DNA from 3 places in the Hahella aquimaris genome. Region 1 is predicted to be linked to each of the others. Evidence: predicted binding sites of a transcription regulator. Region 1 holds the regulator's gene; each other region holds the start of a gene.
The links. Region 1 encodes sigma-54, which starts transcription at its own class of promoters, with help from an activator protein. Its sites were predicted from a motif close to TGGCACNNNNNTTGCTNT; they were not measured.
Positions count from the first base shown of each region.

Region 1 (4,188 bases):
TCTCATGCAAACGCAAGCGCTTGACTACAACAACAAGTCACGCTTTATCAGCACCGATCAACCCGTTAAGATAACTTCAAATATCAATCAGTTAACCGCTGTCGGAATGGAGGCGGACATTGATAAAAAGCTTATTGTATTACTTTCTCAGGTAACCGGCGTTTATGCACAACCCAAGTAAACTATTCACCGTGGCGCTGTTGCTGGGCTTTATTTTCGCCCCGTTAAGCCATGCTTTGGACCTTCTTAACGGCAGCGATGAACCAGTGCGCATCAAAGCCGGTCGCTGGGAGAGAGACGGCCAGAAAGGCATCGACACCTATATTGGCAATGTCGTCATTACCCAAGGCAAATCCAGCATTGAGGCGGACAAAGTCATTTTATACACCGATGACAATGGCATCAGTCGCTTCCAAGCAACCGGCAAGCCTGCTCATTTGGTGCAGTTTGACGAAGAAAAACAAACTGAAACCCACGCTTACGCAGAAAACATGGACTATGACCGCAGCCAGAGTAAAGTCGTTATGCGTAACCATGCGCGCATTCTTCAGGACAACAGCTCAGTGGAAGGCGAAGAAATCATTTATTTCACAGACAAGCGTTTAGTCACGGCAAAGGGAGCCTCATCGGGCAATCAAACCGAGCAGGTTGAAATCATCTATCATCCGCCCAAATCTAATAAACAATGAGCACCCTCACTGCCAGAAATCTGGCCAAGGCCTACAAAAAACGGCCTGTTGTAAAAGATGTGTCCGTTGAAATTCGCAGCGGCGAAATCGTTGGCCTCCTCGGACCTAACGGCGCAGGAAAAACCACCTGCTTTTACATGGTGGTAGGACTGATCCCCAGCGACAAAGGCAGCGTATTCATTGACGAAGCGGAAATCACTGGCCTGCCTATGCACGGGAGAGCGCGCAAGGGCATCGGCTATCTGCCACAGGAAGCATCGGTCTTCAGAAAGCTGTCAGTGGAGGACAATATCTACGCCATCCTTGAGACCAGAGCAGATCTCAGCCGCAAGGAGCGCAAACTAAAAATGGAAGAACTGCTACAGGAGTTTCACATCACCCATATTCGCAAAAGCCTTGGCATGAGCCTCTCAGGGGGCGAACGTCGACGCGTGGAAATCGCTCGCGCGCTGGCCACAGAGCCAAAATTTGTCCTGCTGGATGAACCATTCGCCGGGGTGGACCCTATTTCCGTCAACGATATCAAGCAGATTATTGAGCATCTCAAAAAGCGCGGCATCGGCGTTTTAATTACAGATCATAATGTGCGCGAGACCTTGGATATTTGTGAACGCGCCTATATTGTCAGTGAAGGATTTATTATCGCAAGCGGCGCCCCAAGTGATATCCTTGCCAACCCAAAGGTTAGAGAGGTCTATCTGGGTGACCAGTTCAAACTTTAGTTTAACCGGCGGTCTCCATCCCAGATGGACCTCAAGGCTCAAGAGCTTAGGATTAAAGCACCTAATAACTATGAAAAACTCACAAGATCTGTGCCTGAATCGGTGGTAAGCATCAGATGGTTATGAAAACTTCATTGCAGTTAAAGCTGGGTCAACAGCTGACCATGACCCCGCAACTGCAACAAGCAATAAAACTTTTGCAGCTTTCAACACTGGATTTACAGCAGGAGATTCAACAAGCGCTTGAGTCCAACCCCATGCTGGAAGTGTCTGAAGAGGACGAATCACCCAACCACGTTCAGAACGATACGATCAGCGACATGCTCGCCAACAACTCCAGCAAGGAACGAACGCAGGAGTCGGGCATGGATGAAGGGGGGTTCGCTGAAGAGGACAACTGGTCCGACTCCATTCCGAACGATTTGCCCGTCGATACCGCCTGGGATGATGTCTTCCAAAGCGGATCAAGCAACTACAGCGGCGGCGAGGATGACGAATACGACTTCGAGTCCCGCAACAGCAAAGGCGAAACCCTGCAAGACCACCTTCTCTGGCAACTCAACCTTACCCCCATGTCCGACATTGACCGCATGATCGCCGTAGCGATTATTGATGCAGTCAGTCCTGATGGTTATCTCTCCCTCACTCCCGATGAAATTCATAGCGGTCTGCAAACTGAGGGGGAAGAAGAAATTGAGCTGGACGAAGTATGCGCAGTTTTAAAACGTATCCAGCAATTCGATCCTCCCGGTGTCGCCACCTGCAACCTGCAGGATTGCCTGCTGAGCCAGCTGAATCAACTGCCGAAAGACACCCCTTGGCTAGGTCAAGCCAAGCTGGTGGTCAGCCACTACATCAATCTGCTTGGCAACCGCGACTACGCCCAACTAATGCGTCGCAGCCGCCTGAAAGAAGACGATCTGCGGGAAGTACTAAAGCTGATTCAAAGTTTGAACCCAAGACCGGGCGAAGGCATTCAGGAAAGCAATACCGAATATGTGGTTCCTGACGTTATCGTCAAAAAAAACAATGGCCGGTGGCTGGTGGAGCTGAATCCGGAAATCGCCCCCAAGATCCGCATCAACCCTGGCTATGCGGGCTTGGTGAGACGCGCGGACAACAGCTCAGACAACACTTACTTGCGCGATCAGTTACAGGAAGCGCGCTGGTTTATCAAAAGCTTGCAAAGCCGTAATGAAACTCTGTTGAAAGTCGCTTCACAAATCGTCGAACATCAGCAAGGATTCCTAGAGTACGGCGAAGAGGCGATGAAGCCGCTGGTGCTGCACGATATTGCGGAGGCGGTGGAGATGCATGAGTCAACCATTTCCCGGGTGACCACCCAGAAATATATGCACACTCCTCGCGGCGTATTTGAGCTGAAGTACTTTTTCTCCAGCCATGTCAGCACAGACACGGGTGGCGAGTGTTCTTCGACCGCTATTAGAGCTATTATCAAGAAGTTAGTTGCGGCGGAATCACCGAAGAAACCATTGAGCGACAGCAAAATTGCTGCGCTGCTTGGCGAACAGGGCATCAACGTCGCCCGTCGCACGATCGCAAAGTACCGGGAGGCGCTTTCCATTCCGCCTTCCAATGAACGTAAGCGATTAATTTAAAAGGAGGAATACAGGTATAAGACTTAAATCAAATAGTCACAAACTGGATGTGCTAGTATTTTTCATGGAAGTGCAAAATTCATAATGCACCGTATATTGGCATTAGGAGCAAAGTATGCAAATGAACATCACCGGACATCAAGTCGAGTTAACTGAAGCACTGAAAGATTACGTTAACAACAAGTTCGACAAGCTCGAACGACACTTCGACAGTATCAGTAATGTCCAAGTTACGCTCTCCATTCAAAAACAGCGTCAGATTGCAGAAGCAACCATGCACATAAGCGGCGCTGACCTGCATGCCAATGCTGAACACGAAGATATGTACGCGTCAATTGACGCACTGGTGGACAAATTAGATCGCCAGATCCTCAAACACAAAGAGAAGCACGTTGATCGGATGCACGGCGCATCCGCCAGATAACAGAACATGGCCCAAACCACACTAACTATTGAGTCAATTATCTCGCCCGCCCTCACACGCTGTGGGGTGTCGGGCTCGAGTAAGAAGCGCGTTCTCGAATATATCGCCAATCTGATTGCGCAACATTTTCCATTTTTGGACGAGAACGCCATTTTTACCAACCTGATCTGCCGTGAAAGACTCGGCAGCACTGGTATCGGCCAGGGCATCGCAATACCCCACTGCCGCCTGGAAAACTGCGACCGCATCATAGGGGCCTTGATTACACTCAAGGACAAGATCCCTTTTGACGCCATAGACAACGAACCCGTAGACCTGCTGTTCGTTCTGATCGTGCCTCAGGAGGCCACCAGCGAACACTTGGACCTACTGAGCCAACTGGCCCAGAAATTCAATGACCGTCGCTTCTGCGAACACCTGCGCGACTGTGACAACGACGAAACCCTGTTCAGGAGGGTGCTGGAGAAATAATCCAGCTTCGATGGAAAGAGGAAGACATGAAGCTGATTATCGTAAGCGGTCGTTCAGGCTCCGGAAAAAGTACGGCGCTCCATGTCTTGGAGGATATGGGTTATTACTGCATCGATAACCTGCCTATCGGTCTCCTCTCGCCTCTCACCCAAGAGGTGCTGGATCAGGGGAAAACCCAAAACCAGCAGCTCGCCGTCAGCATAGACGCCCGTAATCTTTATAGGGACTTATCGGACTTCCCGTCCATTTACGCCACTCTGCAA
Region 1 is NZ_CP132203.1:270,584-274,771, reverse strand. It holds gene lptC (LPS export ABC transporter periplasmic protein LptC) at 1-181, shown strand, start outside; gene lptA (lipopolysaccharide transport periplasmic protein LptA) at 165-689, shown strand; gene lptB (LPS export ABC transporter ATP-binding protein) at 686-1,411, shown strand; gene O5O45_RS01375 (RNA polymerase factor sigma-54) at 1,534-3,030, shown strand; gene hpf (ribosome hibernation-promoting factor, HPF/YfiA family) at 3,146-3,454, shown strand; gene ptsN (PTS IIA-like nitrogen regulatory protein PtsN) at 3,461-3,925, shown strand; gene rapZ (RNase adapter RapZ) at 3,952-4,188, shown strand, end outside.

Region 2 (4,188 bases), 450 kb from region 1:
GATAAATCCGACTGTCGCCCACATGAAAGATATGCGCCTGCGTCGACTTCAATACCAGAATGGACAAAGTGCACACATATCCTTTGTCGTCATTCAAGGTGCGTAGACTTTGTCCATAAAGCCAGCGGTTCAACGCCTGCAGCACTTTCTGCGCGGCGTTTTTCACCGACCAGGAATCCGGAGTGCAGAAATAATCGCTCAAAAAGTTGGTGACGCAGGCTTCGCTGGCTTCCTTGCCCGCTTCCGCCGCACTGACGCCATCCGCGATGACCGCCACAGCGCCTTTCAATTGCAACGTCTCCCGATCAGGAATACGCACGCCGATGCAGTCTTCATTGCGGGGTTTCACGCCGGCAATGCTGTGTTGATCAACGGATAGCGACAAATCGCTGGCGAATATCATGCGCCACTCATCCTGCTGCAAAAATTAAAGGTAGTACGCCGCAGCAATAGACCCATGTCAATCAGTTCACTTCAATCAGTTGCACGCTGCCGTCTTCGCCCACTTCGACCATATGCCCTTCAGGCTCATCGAGAAACTGCACGGCGAGAAAACAAACTGCCGCCGCTCCTGCAATGGCCATAAAAAATGTGGATGCATCGACGAATGAATACACCGTCAGGAAAGTCACGCCGCCCACATTGCCGTAGGCGCCCGCCATACCCGCGATTTGTCCGGTCATACGGCGCTGCACTAGCGGCACCATGGCGAACACCGCCCCTTCCCCCGCCTGCACGAAGAAGGAGCACAGCATGACTGCCGCCACCGCCGCCGGGATCATCCAGGCTGCAGAAATCTGACTCAGCAGCAAATACCCCACCGCCAGGCCCGCAATCAGGATAGACAAGGTTTTCTTGCGGCCAAAGCGATCCGACAACAGACCGCCGCCAGGACGGGCCACCAAGTTCATCAGGGCGAAAGCGCCTCCCAACAGACCCGCCTGCACTGGCGACAGACCAAAGGTTTCCATGAAAAAAGCGGGCAACATTGACACTACCGCCAACTCCGATCCGAAGGTCACGAAGTACGCCCAGTCCAACACCGCCACCTGCTTGAACTTATAACGCTGCATTTCCGGCACGCCTTGCTTCAGGCGCTCATGATTGACGTTGTAGATCTGCCAGAACTGGACGATAAATAACGCCACCAGCCCCGCCCACAAAATCGAAGCCGTAGAGTCGGATAGCAGTCCCAGACCGGCGGGAGACAGCTTCCAGGTCAACACCGCCAAAGCTATGTACATGGGCAGGTTCATGGCGATGTAAAACCAGAAGTCTTTCCAGGAACTGACCTCCAGTCCCCCGCTCTTCTTGGGTTTGAAATAAGTAGAGCCTTTTGGGGTATTGCGAACTTTGCGGTAAAACAGCAGTCCATAGAAGAAGGCGACGACCCCAGTGGTGGCGATCGCATAACGCCATCCTTCATCTCCGCCATAGATATAAGCGGCGATTGATGGCAGCGTCCAGGCCGCCGCGGTGGAGCCGAAATTCCCCCAACCGCCATAGACGCCTTCCGCCACGCCAACGGTTTTGGCGGGAAACCACTCTCCGACCAGACGGATGCCGATGACAAAACCCGCGCCGATGAATCCACACAAAAACCGGAACAGAGCAAGCTGCTCAAAGGTGGTGGAAAACGCAAATCCCCAACACAGGAAAGCGGAAATCATTAACAACAGACTGTACACCGCACGCGGGCCGAACTTATCCACCAACATGCCAATGACAATACGCGCGGGAATGGTCAGCGCCACGTTCAAAATCAACAGCGCCTTCCACTGCTCATTGGACATATTGAATGCTTCCACAATGAATGGTTTCATCGGCGCGTGGGAAAACCACATGACGAACGTGAGGAAAAACGCGAACCAGGTGTAATGCAAGGTTCGGACGCCCCCTTGGGACAGATCCAAAATATTGAGTTTATCGGATGACATAAATCTTCCTGTCTTATTGGCAGTTGAGTTCTCGTAGAAAAGCACCCACAGGAACTACAAAAGCTGTGCCAACCGATAAAACAGGCTTGTTTAACCTCCTTTCAGCCTGTCCTGATATCTCTTTCGCAACCATGAAGAAACATAAATCCCCATGTATATCAAATAATTAAATTTATCAGGAAGACCGTTAGGCTTTTTTCCGCCACATAACGCACCAAATAAGCGCAACACAAAAAACCAATCCCGCACCAAATTAATCACTCTTGTTGGGCGCCAGCTAAAATTTGCGCACTTTTTTAGAACAAAACTCAGGCGTCATTCCGCACCATTGACAAGCAAAACTCCTCGAAATGCATCGAAAACCACTTTTTATCTCTTTAATTACAGTTACTTAAAAATAACGAGATTTTGGTTGGCGCCATTCATGCTCTATCACCGTCAATTAGCCTGTAGCGGATTCAGCGAGCTGGAGAAGGTCCATGAAAGAAAAATTAGTCGTCGTCGGAAATGGAATGGCTGGAATGCGGACTGTCGAGGAGTTGCTAAAAATAGCGCCGGATAAATACGACATCACCGTGTTCGGATCAGAGCCTCACGGCAATTACAACCGCATCATGTTGTCGCCGTTGTTGTCCGGAGAAAAGACGCTCGAAGACATCATGATCAACGACATGGAATGGTACAAAACTCACAACATCACCTTGCACGCCGGATGGGAGAAGCGGGCGCTGAAAGTGGATCGCCGTAATAAGATTGTGTATGCGGCGGACGGGACAGAAGCGGCCTATGACAGGCTGCTGCTGTCCACCGGCTCCAACCCCTTCATTATTCCTGTACCAGGCAAAGACCTGAAAGGCGTCATCACCTTCCGTGATATTTCCGATGTGGACACCATGCTGTCCGCCGCCAAATCCAAACAACACGCCATCGTTATCGGCGGCGGCCTGCTCGGTCTGGAAGCCGCCAACGGATTGTTGAAGCACGGTATGGACGTCACTGTCGTGCATAACCTGGAAATTCTGATGAATCGCCAGCTGGACGGTCCCTCCGCCCGCTTTCTGCAAGCGGCCCTGGAAGAGCGCGGCATGAAGTTCCGCATGTCCGCCAACACCTCTTGCCTGGAAGGCGATGAGCACGGCAGCGTCAAAGCCATCAAGTTCGACACCGGCGAGACGCTTCCTGCGGATATCGTGGTGATGGCTGTCGGCATTCGTCCCAACACCGAGCTGGCGCAATCCTGTGGTTTGTACTGTGAACGCGGGGTGGTGGTCAACGACACCATGCAAACCTTCGACCCCAGCATCTACGCCATTGGCGAATGCGTCCAGCACCGGGGAGAATTATTCGGCCTGGTGGCGCCCATTTGGGATCAGGCCAAAGTCTGCGCCAACCATCTGGCGGGCTACGGCATCGGCATCTACAAACAGAAGGAAGTCTCCACCAAACTCAAAGTCACCGGCATCGATGTGTTTTCCGCCGGCAACTTCCTGGGGGACAACGACAGCGAAAACATCGTGTTTCAGGACCCCAAACGCGGCGTTTATAAAAAGGTGGTGATCAGAGAGGACAAAATCATCGGTTCTGTGATGTTCGGCGATACCGGCGACGGCTCCTGGTACTTCCAGCTGATGCGCGACAAAACCAACATCAGCGACTTCCGCGACACCTTGCTGTTCGGTCAGCACCTGGTGGGCGACTCGGGCCGCCAGGGCATCAACGCCGTGGCGGAACTGCCTGACGACACGGAAATCTGCGGCTGTAACGGCGTTTGCAAAGGCGATATCGTCAAAGCCATCACCGACAACAAGCTCTTTACCCTGGACGATGTGCGCGCCGCCACCAAGGCGTCCGCGTCCTGCGGCTCCTGCACCGGGCTGGTGGAGCAGGTTCTGGCGGCCACCGTGGGCGGCGACTACAGCACCGCGCCCAGCGAAAAGCCGCTCTGCAAATGCACTGGCTACGGCCATGACACTGTCCGCAAAACCATTCTCGATAACGGCCTGAAAACCTTCCATGAAGTCGCCGCCTTCATGGAGTGGAGCAAGCCGGACGGTTGCCACGTCTGCCGTCCTGCCATCAATTACTATCTGGTTTGCGCCTGGCCGGACCAGAAAGTGGACGACCCACGTTCCCGCTTCATCAACGAGCGGGTGCACGCCAATATTCAGAAAGACAACACCTATAGCGTCGTGCCGCGCATGTGGGGCGGCCTCACCACTCCCAACGAGCTGCGCGCTATCGCCGATGCGGC
Region 2 is NZ_CP132203.1:6,983,228-6,987,415, reverse strand. It holds gene O5O45_RS31090 (bifunctional protein-serine/threonine kinase/phosphatase) at 1-403, opposite strand, end outside; gene O5O45_RS31085 (NarK family nitrate/nitrite MFS transporter) at 465-1,937, opposite strand; gene nirB (nitrite reductase large subunit NirB) at 2,417-4,188, shown strand, end outside.
Region 2: nirB (nitrite reductase large subunit NirB) is a predicted target of sigma-54. The motif match lies at 2,351-2,368, and genes of this name have one in related genera.

Region 3 (4,188 bases), 1.9 Mb from region 1:
GCTGCCGTGACTCATGCACCGGGTGTTCGCGCAGCGATAAGTACGCCTGTACTTCCCGCTCGCCCACTTTGCCGGGAATGTTATAGCAATAGGCGGTCAGGCGGCTGTGGTTCAGCTCACCGCGCTCAAGCCGCTCAATCGGGCGCAAAGTCTCCGGCTGTATGCGAATGCGCCATTTACCGCCGCCGGCGGGCATGAAGCCCCAGCGTTCTGTTTCCACTTCGATTTTAGCCCCCATGTCCCGCAATAGCGGCAGGAAGGAGCGTTCAATCTCTGTTAAAGGAGGGGCGAAAGGGTTATGGGTGCCGCCGCCGAACTCAACAGTGGAGGCTCCTTCCGCCTGTAACAGAGGCAGTAGTACGGTTTGGAACACTAGCGCCGTGCTGCCTGCGCTGCCCACATCGAATTTGTAGTCGCCGCCTTTTATCTGGCCAGGTTTGAACGTCAGCCGTGAGGAGCCCAGCTCCGCCCCGTCCACTTTTGCGTTGCATATCGCCTGGGCGGCCTTAACGCAAGTCAGATGTTGACGCATTAGACCCGGTTTGGGGCGTTTACCGCGGATATGGTTGATTTCTATTTCTTTGCCGTACAGCATGGCCAAGGTCAGGGAGGATCTGAGAATCTGTCCTCCGCCTTCGCCCATGCGTCCGTCTATTATTACTTTATCCATTATAAATACCGTACAACTAATCGTGTTGGCGGCGTGACGCCGCCTATCTTCAACCTTTTACGCACACAACCTGTCTCAGCGTATGCACGACTTCAACCAGGTCGGACTGCGCCGCCATCACGGCGTCGATGTCTTTGTAAGCGGAAGGCGTTTCGTCCACTACCGCCGCATCTTTTCGGCATTCCACATGCGCCGTGGCGCGAGCGTGCTCCTCTACGGATACGCGCTTTTTCGCCTCGGTGCGGGACATCACTCTTCCTGCGCCGTGGCTACAGCTACAGAAGCTTTCCGCGTTGCCTTTTCCGCGCACGATGTAGGAGCGGGCTCCCATGCTGCCTGGGATAATTCCCAGCTGACCTTCCTGTGCGCTTACTGCGCCTTTACGGGTTAACCACACGTTTTTTCCGTAGTGGTTTTCCTTCTGCACATAGTTATGGTGACAGTTCACCGCTTCCAGCTCGGCGATTACCGGCTTGTTCAACGTAACCGCCAGGGCGTTCAGCGCCCGTTGCATCATCGCCTGACGGTTAATGCGCGCGAAATCCTGCGCCCAGCCAACGGCATGCACATAGTCGTTGAAGTAATCGGTTCCTTCCGCCAGATACGCCAGATCTTTATCCGGCAGGTTTACGAAGAAGCGCTCCATTTCCTTCTTCGCCAGCTTGATGAAATGCTCGCCGATACGATTCCCAACGCCGCGGGAACCGGAATGCAGCATAATCCATACGTCGTTGTTCTCATCCAGACACACTTCGATGAAGTGGTTACCGGTTCCCAGGGTTCCCAGGTGGTTCACGTTGTTGGTGTTTTTCAAAACCGGGTGCTTTTCACACAGGATTTTGAAACGATCCGCCAACTCGTGATTCCAACGGGCGCCGACATCTTCCGGGATATCATGCCAGGAACCCCGATCACGTCGTCCTGGTTGACGACCATGAGGTATCGCCGCTTCTATCGCGCTACGCAGCGGCCCCAGGGAGTCCGGCAACTGCGTTGCATGCACGTCGGTTTTCACCGCCATCATGCCGCAGCCGATATCCACTCCCACTGCAGCGGGAATAATGGCGCCGGAAGTAGGAATAACAGAGCCGATAGTCGCGCCCTTACCCAGATGTACGTCCGGCATCGCCGCAACCCATTTATGAATGAACGGCAGGGACGCAATGTTTTTCAATTGCTTGCGCGCTTCTGGCTCGAATGGAACGCCGTTGGTCCAGCTTTTGATCGGAACGCCTTTTTCTACGTTAGTAACTTCATATGGCATTTTGGGTTTTGTGCTTTGCATCATTCTCAAACCTTTTTGGTGGGACTCGCTTGTCCCGGAGCAACTGTATTTGGATGAATCGCCTTGCAGCAGGTTCATCTCGATACCATTACTATTACAAAAGCTGGGCCAACTTTTCTCATATACTTAAATGTATGAAAAATAAGAATATATAGAATATTGTCGAAATATGTCGTTGAAGAGATATATCTATTTAGATAGAAATTTATGTTTTTAGATTATCGAATTCCAGATCGAACTTACTCAGATACTGCCGTAGACGATGAGAGTCGTTACTGGAGCTTTTACGCAATCTTGAACGGTTGAAGAGCTGGCGCCCCGCCTCAGACAAAGAGCGGCTGTCACGACAGAGCGCAATCACACTGCGTAACTGATATTGGTCGAAGGCGTCAATTTCCGCCACCTGTTCAGGGGACAGGTAGTCTTCCAATGACGGCAGAGACTCCTGGGCGCTGCTGCGTCGCCAGAATCGCCGTAGACGGTCGCACTCTTCATCCACCAGCGTTTCGTTGATGCGGCCGCCTTCAGAGAGTGTGGCCATACGCTGTACGCAAGCGTTCAGGTCGCGGAAATTACCCTGCCATAAGGAATCCGGCTGTTGGGCGAACTGTAGAAATCTCGCTCGTGCGGCTTTATTGAAGCTGACTTTATGACCTAACTGCTGCTCGGCTTTTTGTAGCTCGTAGTCCAGGTTGGGTTCTATGTCTTCGCGACGGTCTTTCAGCCCAGGCAATTCATAGCTCCACAAATTGATACGGGCCAGCAGGTCCTCCCGAAAGCTGCCGTTGTCGACTTGCTTTTGCAAGTCGCGATTGGTGCCGGCAATAAGCTGGAAGTCGCTGTGCGCTGGGTTGTCCGACCCGACGGGATAGAAGCGCTTCTCCTCAATGGCGTGCAGCAACATCGCCTGCTCATCCAGGCCTAGCTCGCCGATTTCATCCAGGAACAGCAGTCCCTGATCGGCTTTGGCGAGCAGGCCCTTGCGGGCGGTTTGCGCGCCGGTGAATGCGCCCTTGTTATGACCGAACAGGGCAGACATGGCGCTGTCCCCACGTAGCGTGGCGCAGTTGACCGACACAAATTCGCCTTTGACGGAGCCGCGGATTTTCTTCAGCTCAAAAATCTTGCCGGCGAGCTGGGATTTGCCTGCTCCAGTAGGGCCGGTGATCAGAATCGGCGCCTGAGAGCGAATCGCCACCCGTTCGATCTGCTGGATCATGGCGTTGAAGCGGGCGTTGCGGGTGGCGATGCCTGACTTGAGAAACTCCGTTCCTTCCAACTGCTGGCGCTTGAAGCGCGAGCTGATGGCGTCGTATTTGGAGAGGTCGAGATCGATCAGATGATATTTTCCTGCGGCGACGCGCTCGCCCCGGTCTGGAGAGGTCTGCAAAATCTGCGCAGGAATGTAATTCGCTTCACACAACAGGAACCAGCAAATCTGCGCAACATGGGTGCCGGTGGTGATATGCAGTAGATAACGCTCTTCATCTGGCTTGAAAGGATAGTTTTCGGCGAAATCCAGCAGCGTGCTGTAAACCTGTTCGAAGTCCCAGGGATCGCTGAAACTGATTTGTCGCAGGCTCACTTCCGTGTCTGGCGAAACGGTTTCGATATCTGCGCCCACATTATTGGCCAGACGGGAGTCTCTGGCGTCATGCAGCAGCTCTATGCGATCAATCAGCAGGTCCTGTTGCATGAAGATGCCGACGGTCGGGCGCCACACGTCCCAGCGAGCGGGCCCCTTGCCGCGTTTATCCATGGTGGTGCCCAGCAGGCCGATGACTACGTTTTTCATATGATCTTTTTCGATAAATGGATACGGATAGCGATCATATTCTCCGAAGGCTGAAAGGAAGGCAACCTGATAGCTGGAGTGTATGTTTGTAGGGCTTAAGGGGGAAGAGGGCTGGAACGGGTCAACTCTATCCAGGTTGGGTCAAAGTATAAAAAAAGGCCGCACAAAGGCGGCCACAGGGGTTTATAGTGATCGTTAAGATCTGACCGCCGCCAGTTTAACGGTGGCGAAGTGCTCATTGGTCAATTTGACCAGAATAGGCGACAACAGCAGTAGCGACAGCAGGTTGGGGATGGCCATGAAAGCGTTAAAGACGTCGCCGACCAACCAGACGAATTCCAGCTGCGCCAGCGCGCCAATCATGACGCACAGGGTGCTCAACAGGCGGTAAGGAATAATCGCGGCGGAGCCCATCAAGTACTCCCAGCATTTCTCGCC
Region 3 is NZ_CP132203.1:5,553,683-5,557,870, reverse strand. It holds gene rtcA (RNA 3'-terminal phosphate cyclase) at 1-670, opposite strand, end outside; gene O5O45_RS24565 (RtcB family protein) at 720-1,958, opposite strand; gene rtcR (RNA repair transcriptional activator RtcR) at 2,161-3,750, opposite strand; gene O5O45_RS24555 (alanine/glycine:cation symporter family protein) at 3,946-4,188, opposite strand, start outside.
Region 3: O5O45_RS24565 (RtcB family protein) is a predicted target of sigma-54. The motif match lies at 2,049-2,066, and genes of this name have one in related genera.